DNA from 3 places in the Janibacter melonis genome. Region 2 is predicted to be linked to each of the others. Evidence: predicted binding sites of a transcription regulator. Region 2 holds the regulator's gene; each other region holds the start of a gene.
The links. The regulator LexA, encoded in region 2, represses DNA repair genes until DNA is damaged. The targets are predictions, from matches to a motif close to TCGAACANNTGTTCGA.
Positions count from the first base shown of each region.

Region 1: the regulator LexA is predicted to act here: its motif matches at 1,787-1,802, upstream of EEW87_RS17120 (DUF6504 family protein).
Region 3: the regulator LexA is predicted to act here: its motif matches at 1,784-1,799, upstream of ruvC (crossover junction endodeoxyribonuclease RuvC).

Region 1 covers NZ_CP044548.2:1,024,894-1,028,158, reverse strand. The annotation lists gene EEW87_RS04890 (polyprenyl synthetase family protein) at 1-684, opposite strand, end outside; gene metF (methylenetetrahydrofolate reductase [NAD(P)H]) at 807-1,703, shown strand; gene EEW87_RS17120 (DUF6504 family protein) at 1,834-2,109, shown strand; gene EEW87_RS04875 (SAV_6107 family HEPN domain-containing protein) at 2,127-2,579, shown strand; gene EEW87_RS04870 (methyltransferase domain-containing protein) at 2,671-3,265, shown strand, end outside.
Region 2 covers NZ_CP044548.2:1,197,658-1,200,922, forward strand. The annotation lists gene EEW87_RS05665 (vitamin B12-dependent ribonucleotide reductase) at 1-96, opposite strand, end outside; gene nrdR (transcriptional regulator NrdR) at 235-705, opposite strand; gene EEW87_RS05675 (LysM peptidoglycan-binding domain-containing protein) at 1,105-1,494, opposite strand; gene lexA (transcriptional repressor LexA) at 1,741-2,481, shown strand; gene EEW87_RS05685 (NAD-dependent protein deacetylase) at 2,554-3,265, opposite strand, start outside.
Region 3 covers NZ_CP044548.2:898,738-902,002, reverse strand. The annotation lists gene EEW87_RS04300 (hypothetical protein) at 1-293, shown strand, start outside; gene EEW87_RS04295 (GNAT family N-acetyltransferase) at 313-831, opposite strand; gene EEW87_RS04290 (YebC/PmpR family DNA-binding transcriptional regulator) at 925-1,701, shown strand; gene ruvC (crossover junction endodeoxyribonuclease RuvC) at 1,815-2,378, shown strand; gene ruvA (Holliday junction branch migration protein RuvA) at 2,375-2,971, shown strand; gene ruvB (Holliday junction branch migration DNA helicase RuvB) at 2,968-3,265, shown strand, end outside.

The DNA.
Region 1 (3,265 bases), 170 kb from region 2:
CTCGCGCGTCGCCGGCGAGGCTCCCGCGGCGGCCGCGCCGATGAGCAGGGGGTGCTCGACGGAGTACTTCGCGCTCTTGTAGCGCAGCACGCGCCGGGCCCGCTCGACGCGCTCCGGGCCGTCGGCGGCCGACCACGGCTGCATCGACTCGACGACGTCGATGAACTGGCCGGCCATGAGCTGCGTGCGCATCCGCTCGAGGACCTCCCACGCCGCGGCGAGACGGTCGGCCGGCAGGCCCGAGCGCACGACGAGGTCGTCGCACCAGTCGAGGCAGAGGTTGCCGGCAAGGATCGCCCCGGACAGGCCGAAGCGGTCGGCGTCGCCGCGCCACCCGCGCTGCGCGTGCGCGGCGGCGAGCGCCCGGTGCGCCGCGGGGGCGCCGCGGCGGGTGTCGGAGTCGTCCATGACGTCGTCGTGGAGCAGGGCCGCGGCCTGGAAGAGCTCCATCGCCGAGGCGAGGGCCACCGGCACGTGCCCGTCCTCGCCGCCCCCCGCGCGCCAGCCCCAGTAGGCGAAGGCGGCGCGCAGCCGCTTGCCGCCGCGCACGAGCGAGCTGATCGCGTCGGTGAGGTCGGCGACGTCCGGACCCATCTCGTCGAGATGACGCTGCTGACGGGCGATCTCGGCATCGAGCTGGGCCTGGACCCGGCCCCGCAGGTCGGCGGCGAAGGGGTCGGGCACGTCGGCTCCTCGAGGGTGGGGTCGGGCGGTGCGGTCGGTGCTGCGAGCGGCGACGTCGGCGGCGGTCTCAGCAGCAGGTACGCGCCAGCCTACGGGCAGGCCCGCGGGCTATCGTCGCCGCCATGACGTCGCCCAGCGCACCCGGCGGGACCATCCCGCAGCGGCTCTCCTCGACGCGTCCCTCGATCAGCTTCGAGTTCATGCCGCCCAAGGACGACGCGGGCGAGGCGGTGCTGTGGGAGGCGATCGCGCGCCTCGAGCCCTTCGCCCCCGACTTCGTGTCGGTGACCTACGGCGCGGGCGGCTCGAGCCAGGACCGCACGCTGCGCGTCACCGAGCAGATCGGCCAGCGCACCTCGCTCACCGCGATGGCGCACCTCACGTGCGTCAGCCAGAGCGTCGACGACCTGCGCGAGGTGCTCGCCGGGTACGCCGCCGCCGGCATCGACCACGTCCTCGCCCTGCGCGGCGACCCGCCCGGTGACCCCGGCGGCGAGTGGACCGCCCACCCGCAGGGGCTCGATCACGCCGAGGACCTCGTCGCCCTCGTGCGCGAGGTCGGCGGCTTCGAGGTCGGCGTCGCGGCCTTCCCCGACGTGCACCCGAGCTCTGCCTCGTTGCGCGACGACGTCGAGACCCTCGTGCGCAAGGCCGACGCCGGCGCGAGCTTCGCCGTGACCCAGATGGTCTTCGACGCCGAGTCCTACCTGCGGCTGCGCGACGAGGTCGCCGCCCGCCGCGACCTGCCGATCACCCCCGGTCTCATGCCGGTGACGAGCGTCAAGCAGATCCGGCGGATGGCCCAGCTCATGGGCACGCCCCTGCCCGCGGCCGTCGTCGACCGCCTCCAGGCCGTCGACGGCGACCCCGCGGCGGTGCGGGCCGTGGGCGTCGAGATCGCCACCGAGCTCGCCGACCGGATGCTCGGGGAGGGCGCCCCGGGCCTGCACCTCATCACGATGAACCGCTCGACGGCGAGCCTCGAGGTGCTGCAGAACCTCTCGCACCTGCGCGCCTGAGCGACCGCTCGGCGCACGCCCCGCCCCCGTGCCCCGGCGGGCTTGACCACCTCGACGTCACCCGCGCTAGTGTGGCCACCAGTTCGAACAGGTGTTCGATCACGGGTGACGGCGACGAGCGGAGGACGCGGTGACGACGCGGGTGGCGGGCGAGAGCATCGAGGTGCGAGGGGCTCCGGGCGGTGACTCCTCGGGTGATGGGGGAGCGCCCCGGGCCTTCCTGTGGAGGGGGCGCCTCCACCGGGTGAGCCGGGTCGTCGACCGCTGGCAGGAGGACTGCCGCGGCGAGGTCTGGCGGGTCTGCGCGAGCTCGGGCCGAGGCGCCGACGAGGTCTTCGACCTGCGGGCGGACCGCGAGGACGGCGGGGCGGCCGTCGCCTGGTCGCTCGTGGCGGCGCGGGGCTGAGGGTGGTCGTGCACGGCATGGCAGACATCGAGCAGGTCGGCCGGCTCCTCGCCGACGCCGCCGACGCCCTCACCGAGGCGCACTGGGTGCGCGAGGCCCCCGAGCGGCTCGCCGCCACCCGGCTCGGCACGCTGCGGGTGGCGGCGGCCGTCCTCGCGGCGCGCGGGCGCCCGGGCCAGGCGGCGGGCAGCCCGAGCAGCACGTGGCAGGTGCTCGCGCGGGTCGCTCCCGAGCTCTCGGAGTGGGCGGCGCACCTCGAGCGGGCCGAGCGTCGTCCTCCCGCCGACGTCCGCGGGGTCGACGACCTGCTGCGGGCGGGCGAGGACTTCCTCCTCGTCGCCGCGGCGACGCTCGGGCTACCGGCGCCGAGCCTGCCCGCCACCCTCGTGCCCGTCAGCCTGAGCAGCACCGGTCTGCCCGCGACGGGCCCGGGCGGCGCCGGGCGGGTCGAGGACGCCGAGGCGTCGTGACCCCGCCCGCGGGGTGGTCGCACCCGTGGCCCGGGCCGAACTAGGGTTGGGGCATCCACGTGCCGCACCCGTGGCGCACGAAGGGAGCACCGTGAGCGACGAACGCCGACCCGCCCGCCGCCGGGGGGTCGAGAGCAACCTGCGGACCGCCGCCGTGTGGTCCGAGGTCTCCACCCTGACCGCCGAGCGGCAGCGCGAGCTCGGCCGTGCCCTGCGCGTCCTCGACCTCGGAGGTGGCACCGGAGGGCTGGCCGTGCCGCTCGCCGAGCAGGGGCACACCGTGACCGTCGTCGACCCGAGCGCCGACGCCCTCGCCTCGCTACGACGGCGCAGCGCCGAGTCGAGCGCCTCGGCCCGCATCAGCGCCGTCCAGGGCGACGCCGACACCCTCTCGGAGGTGCTCGCCGCCGGCAGCGTCGACCTCGTGTGCTGCCACGGGACCCTCGAGGTCGTCGACGACCCCGACACCACGCTGTGCCGGATCGCCGACGTCCTCGCGCCCGGCGGCTACCTCAGCCTCGTCACCGCGCAGCGCCTGGCCGCCGTCGTCGCCCGGGCGCTCGCCGGTCGCTTCGACCAGGCCCGGGCCGCGCTCGCGAGCCCGGACGGGCGCTGGGGGAGCGGCGACCCGATGCCGCGTCGCTTCGACCAGGGCGACGTCGTGGCCCGGCTCGGTCGGGCCGGAT
Region 2 (3,265 bases):
GGGGTGGACGCCCTCGGTGGTGTAGATGCGCTCGACCGTGATGCCGCGGTTCTTCGCGGATCGACGGGTGCTGGGCTTGCCGGCGGTCTCGGTCATGGTCCCTCTCTCGGTGGTGCGTGGTCTGCAGGTGGAGCTGCTCATGTGGTGCTGGGTGGTGCGGCGTGCAAGGGAAGACCTCGCATCGAGCGTGTCACCGGGTACCGACAGCCCGATCGCGTGCCGGTACCCGGGGGTCTAGGGGGCGTCCTGCGCGAGAGCGGTGTGCTCGGCGCGCAGCAGGGTGATGGCGGCCTCGAAGTCCTCGAGCGAGTCGAAGGCCTGGTAGACGCTCGCGAAGCGCAGGTAGGCGACCTCGTCGAGCTCGCGCAGCGGGCCGAGGATCGCCATCCCGATCTCGTGGGCGTCGATCTCGGCGCTGCCCTGCGCCCGTACGGCCTCCTCGACGCGCTGGGCGAGCAGGGCCAGCTGGTCCTCGGTGACCGGTCGGCCCTGGCAGGCCTTGCGGACGCCGACGAGGACCTTGGCCCGGCTGAAGGGCTCCGCCGCACCCGAGCGCTTCGTCACGCTCAGGCTCGCGCTCTCGAGCGTGGTGAAGCGCCGGTTGCACTCGGGGCACTGCCGACGGCGACGGATCGAGGACCCGTCGTCGGCCGTGCGCGAGTCGATGACGCGAGAGTCGGTGTGACGGCAGAAGGGGCAGTGCACGATGCTCTCCTCTCGGGCACGGTGGCACAGGTCGGGCACCGGCTCACCAGCACGAGGCGTGTCGCCAGCTGTGGACCGGGGTGTGGATCAGGGCGGTTCTGCTGTGGACATCTGTCGACAACCGGTGGACAACTCCGCCTCACATGTGCACTACATGTGGACGAATGACATCGGTGCAACCACTAGATGTAGTGCCATTTCATCACGCCCACCACCACGCACGCAAGACCCGGCGAACCCCCGGGCGAGAAGTCCCGGGATACCGGGCGAGACGCCGACGCGAGCCCCGTCGACAGCCGGCGGGGACAGCACGACGGCCGCACCCGGTGGAGGTGCGGCCGTCGCCGTCGCCCGGGTCGGGTCGAGGGACCCGGGTGGTCTGGTGATCCGTCGTGACGGTCAGCGCGTCGGGATGACGAGCTCCTGGCCGGCGTGGACGAAGGGGGTGCTCAGCGCGTTCTCCGAGCGGATCGCCGAGACGGCCGCGCTCGTGGGCACGCCGGGCATCTGGCTGGCGGCGACGTCGCTGAGGGTCTGCCCCTGCTCGACGGTGACGGTCGTGGCCGCAGCGGCCTCGCCGCCCGCGGTCGCGATGCCGGTGCCGAGCGCGAGCAGGGCCGCGACGGCGATCGTCGTGAGCGCGAGGCGACCCCGACGGGTCACCCGCAGCTCGGTGGGGACGTCGGTCCCCGTCGGCACGGACACGAGGTGGCGCTCGGCCCGGCGCGGGTCGCGCAGCGCCGAGGGCCGGGCAGCGTGCTGCGGGGCCTGGACGGTGAGTGCGCTCATGGTCTCCTCCTGGTCGTCTGGTCGAACCGGTGTTCGACGAGGCGTCTGCACGATGTCTAGCACAGGTGTTCGAGCGAGAACAAGACACGCTCGAACATGTGTTTGATCTAGACCGGGCCGAGCACTACCGTCGGCCACACGGGAGAGACAACCAGCGAGCACCGACAACGCTGTCCTCCCCCGCAGGAGCAGGCCACCAGCCGCCCCCTCACGGGTCGCGGCGCGAGCGAGACAGCGAGGGGCGCGATGAGCGAGGACAACATCCGCACGTTGCCGGTGCGGGACAACGGCGAGGGGCTGACCGCCCGGCAGGTCAAGGTCCTCGAGGTGATCCGCAGCGCGGTCGCGACGCGGGGCTACCCGCCGAGCCTGCGCGAGATCGGCGACGCGGTCGGGCTGACGAGCCCGAGCTCGGTGGCCCACCAGCTGACCGCGCTCGAGCGCAAGGGCTACCTACGCCGTGACCCCAACCGGCCCCGCGCCATCGAGGTCGTCTCCCCCGATGCGCCCCGCTCCCCCGAGGGCGACGCGCAGACCCACGACATCGCCGGCTACCGCGGTGGCGCCAGCCCCCACGACCCCGACGCGACGGGCAGCGGGGACGCCCACCCCGCCGCGACGTACGTGCCGGTGCTCGGCCAGATCGCCGCGGGCGTGCCGATCGTCGCCGAGGAGAGCGTCGAGGAGGTCTTCCCCCTGCCGAAGCAGGTCGTCGGCGAGGGCTCCCTCTTCCTCCTGCGCGTCGTCGGCGACTCGATGATCGAGGCCGCGATCTGCGACGGCGACTGGGTCGTCGTGCGCCAGCAGCCGACGGCCGACAACGGCGACATCGTCGCGGCGATGCTCGACGACGAGGCGACGGTCAAGACCTTCAAGCGACGTGACGGCAAGGTGTGGCTGCTCCCCCACAACCCCGCCTTCGAGCCGATCGACGGCGACCACGCGACGATCCTCGGCAAGGTCACCGCGGTCCTGCGCCGCATCTGAGCCTGGCGCGCCGCCCCGGCCGGACGGGCCCGCCCCTGCACGGGGCGGGCCCGTCCTGCGTGGCGGGGCCGGTCAGCCGACCTGTGCGCTGGCGCGGGCCAGCGCGTCCAGGCTCGTGTCGAGCGAGCCGTCGACCCGGTGGGTCGCGAGGTCGTCACCGCGCGTGCGTCCCCTCGTGATGATGACGACCGGCGTGCCGAGCTTGGCGGCCCGCCGCACGAAGCGCAGGCCGGACATGACCTGCAGGCTCGACCCGAGCACGAGCAGGCTCGGCGCCGCCTCCGTGAGCGCGAAGCAGTGCTCGACGAGCGGCTTGTCGACCGAGCCGCCGAAGAAGACGACGTCGGGCTTGAGCATGTCCGACCCGCACACGAGGCAGAGCGGCGCCTCGAAGGCCTCGACCTCGACCTCCTCGAGGCGCACGTCGCCGTCGGGTCGGATCTCGTCGCTGTCCGCGTCGAAGCCGGGGTTGCGCTGCGCCATCCGCTCGTCGAGCGCGGCCCGGGCCTCCCGGGCGCCGCACGCGAGGCAGACCACCTCGGCCAGGCTCCCGTGCAGCTCGACGACACCGGTGCTGCCGGCCGCCTGGTGCAGGCCGTCGACGTTCTGGGTGATGACGCTGCCGACCTGACCGCGCTCCTGCAGGTGCGTGACGAGCTCGTGGGCGCGGTTGGGCCGGGCCGCGCTGAAGCGGCGCCACCCCACGTAGCTGCGCGCCCAGTAGCGCCGCCGGGCGGCGCTGCTGCCGACGAACTCCGAGAGGTGCATCGGCGTCACCCGGCGC
Region 3 (3,265 bases), 300 kb from region 2:
TGTCCGTGGGCCCCGGGGGCACCCTGCGGGTGGTGGCCGCGGCGGGGACGTCGGGTCCGATCATCACGACGACGACGGTGTCGAGCCGCTCCGCGGCCGACTACGGCATCCGGGCCGGAGCCTCGGGGGGCGTGGGGGACACCGACTACCGCTTCTACAGCATCCGGCTCGGTCGCACCCTGGACCTGCGCAAGGCCGCCGACCGCGACCTCTTCCGACGCACGGACGCAGCGGTCGTCCTCGGCTGGAGCCGGACGGCCCCGGTGCCGGTGGCGGTACCTGCCAAGGGCTAGCCGTGCCACCCGCCGGGAGCTAGCCCGGCAGGGTCATGAGGACGAGGTCGGGCGCGTCGCCGGGCTGCCAGGACGCGCGGGCCCGCGACAGCTCGACCCAGCCGAGGCCGCGGTACATCGCCAGCGCGGCGTCGTTGACCGGCACGACGTCGAGCACGGGCTGGAGGTCGAGCGCACGGCTGCGCGCGACCGCCTCGCCGATGAGGGCGCGCCCGATGCCTCGACGCCGGGCCCGGCTCGCGACGACGAGGACCGAGACGACCGCGAGCTCCCCGGCCGGTCGGCCGGTGCCCTGCGACCACGCCGCCGCGTGCTCGTCGACGTCGGCCCGGGTGAGCGAGACGTGCCCGAGCAGGCCCTCGTCGTCCTCGGCCACCCACGTCTCGATCTCGCCCGGGCGCACGAGGAAGTCCTCGACGGGGAAGGGCAGCGGCCACCGGTAGGGGTAGCGGCTCTGCGGCTGCTGCTCGCCGACGAGGTCGACGAGGGCGGGCAGGTCTGCGGCCGCCCGCGGCCGCATGACGAGGGGTCGGTCCATGGCCGCAGCCTAGGCACGCCCGCCGACGGCGCACCCGGCGACTACAGTTGGCCGTCGATCAGGTCACCGCGAGCAGCAGCAGAGGGAGTCTTAGTGTCCGGCCACTCCAAGTGGGCAACCACGAAGCACAAGAAGGCGGCGATCGACGCCAAGCGCGGCAAGCTCTTCGCCAAGCTCATCAAGAACATCGAGGTCGCCGCGCGCACCGGCGGTGGCGACCCCGCGGGCAACCCGACGCTCTACGACGCCATCCAGAAGGCGAAGAAGTCCTCGGTCCCCAACAACAACATCGACAACGCGGTCAAGCGCGGGTCGGGGGCCACCGCGGGCGGGGCCGACTGGGAGACCATCGTCTACGAGGGCTACGCGCCCGGCGGCGTCGCCGTCTTCGTCGAGTGCCTCACCGACAACCGCAACCGCGCCGCGGCCGAGGTGCGCACCGCGCTGTCCCGCAACGGCGGCCAGCTCGCCGACCCGGGCTCGGTGGCCTACGTCTTCGACCGCAAGGGCGTCGTCATGGTCCCCAAGGCCCAGGGCGAGGGCAAGCCCGACGCGACCGAGGACGGCCTGCTCGAGATCGTCCTCGAGGCCGGCGCCGAGGAGATCAACGACCACGGCGACGTCTTCCAGGTCGTCTCCGAGGCCACCGACTTCATCGCCGTGCGCACCGCGCTCCAGGACGCCGGGGTCGACTACGACTCGGCCGAGGCCTCGTGGGTGCCCAACCTCCAGGTCCCGCTCGACGCCGACGGCGCGCGCAAGATGATCCGCGTCGTCGAGGCCCTCGAGGACAGCGACGACGTCCAGGACGTCTACGTCAACGGCGACATCCCCGACGAGGTCCTCGCCGAGCTCGAGTCCGACGACTGAGGTCGCCCGCCGGGCAGGTCCTCGCACCGGGCCGGACGCGTGTCGCTGACGACGCCGTCCGGCCCGTCTGCGTAGGTTGGTCCCGAACAGGTGTTCGGTCGAAGGGAGATGTCGTGCGCGTCCTCGGGGTGGATCCCGGTCTCACCCGGTGCGGGCTGTCGGTCGTCGACGTCGGCGTCCGGGGCGACCTCGCACCGAGCGGGGCCCGACCGCGGATGATCGCCGTCGGCGTCGTGCGCACGACCTCCGAGCGCGCGACCGGCGACCGGCTGGCCTACCTCGCCGACGAGCTCGACACGTGGCTCGACCGCTTCGAGCCCGATGTCGTCGCCATCGAGCGGGTCTACGTCGCCGAGCACGTGCCGACGGTCATGACGACCGCGATGGCGAGCGGCCTGGTCCACCTCGCCGCCGCGCGCCGCGGTCTCGTCGTCCACGAGCACACCCCGACCGAGGTCAAGGCCGCGGTCACCGGCTCGGGACGCGCCGACAAGGCGCAGGTCACCTCGATGATCACCCGCGTCCTCGGCCTGCCCGAGGCGCCTCGCCCGGCCGACGCGGCCGACGCGCTCGCCGTCGCCATCTGCCACGCGTGGCGTGGCGGGGGGTCGGCCCGGCTCGAGCAGGCCGTCGCCTCCGAGCGGGCCCGGCTCGCGGCGAAGGGGGTCGGCGCGTGATCGCCTCCGTGACCGGCAGCGCCCAGCACGTGGGCCTCGACCGCGTCGTCGTCTCCGTCGGCGGTGTGGGCATGCTCGTGCACACCCCGCCGGCCGTCGCCGCCGCGTGCCGCACCGGCTCCGAGGTGACCCTCGCGACCTCGCTCGTCGTGCGCGAGGACTCGCTCACCCTCTACGGCTTCGACGCCGACGGCACGCGCGACACCTTCGAGCTGCTCATGACGGTCTCGGGCGTCGGGCCGCGCGTCGCGCTCGCGATCCTGTCCGTGCTCACCCCGGACACCCTCGCGACCGCCGTCGGCAGCGAGGACGTGCGCACCCTGACGAAGGTCCCCGGCATCGGCAAGAAGGGCGCCGAGCGCCTCGTGCTCGAGCTGCGCGACAAGATCGGCGTCGTGCCCGGTGCCGTCGCGTCGGCCCCGGTCGAGCCGGTCGTCCCCCCGTGGCGCACCCAGGTGCTCGAGGCCCTCGTCGGCCTGGGCTACTCGGCGTCGCAGGCCGAGGGCGCGCTCGACCGCGCCGCGGCCGGTCTCGACGGCACGCCCGACGTCTCCGCCGCCCTGCGCGCCGCCCTGCGAGAGCTCGCCGGATGAGCCGCGACGGCTTCACCTCCGAGATCCGCGAGGCCGAGGAGCCCGCCGGCGGCGGGCCGGCCGACGGCCCCGTGAGCCCGCCCGGCGGCCCGGCGAGCCTGCCCGACGGGTCGTACGACGCGACGGCGCGCATCGTCGACGCCGCGGCCGAGGACGACACCGCGGTCGAGGCGGCGCTGCGCCCGAAGCGGCTCGTCGACTTCCCCGGCCAGACGAAGGTGCGCGACCAGCTCGGGCTCGTCCTCGAGGCGGCGCGGCGCCGTGCCGCGCCCCCGGACCACGTCCTGCTCTCCG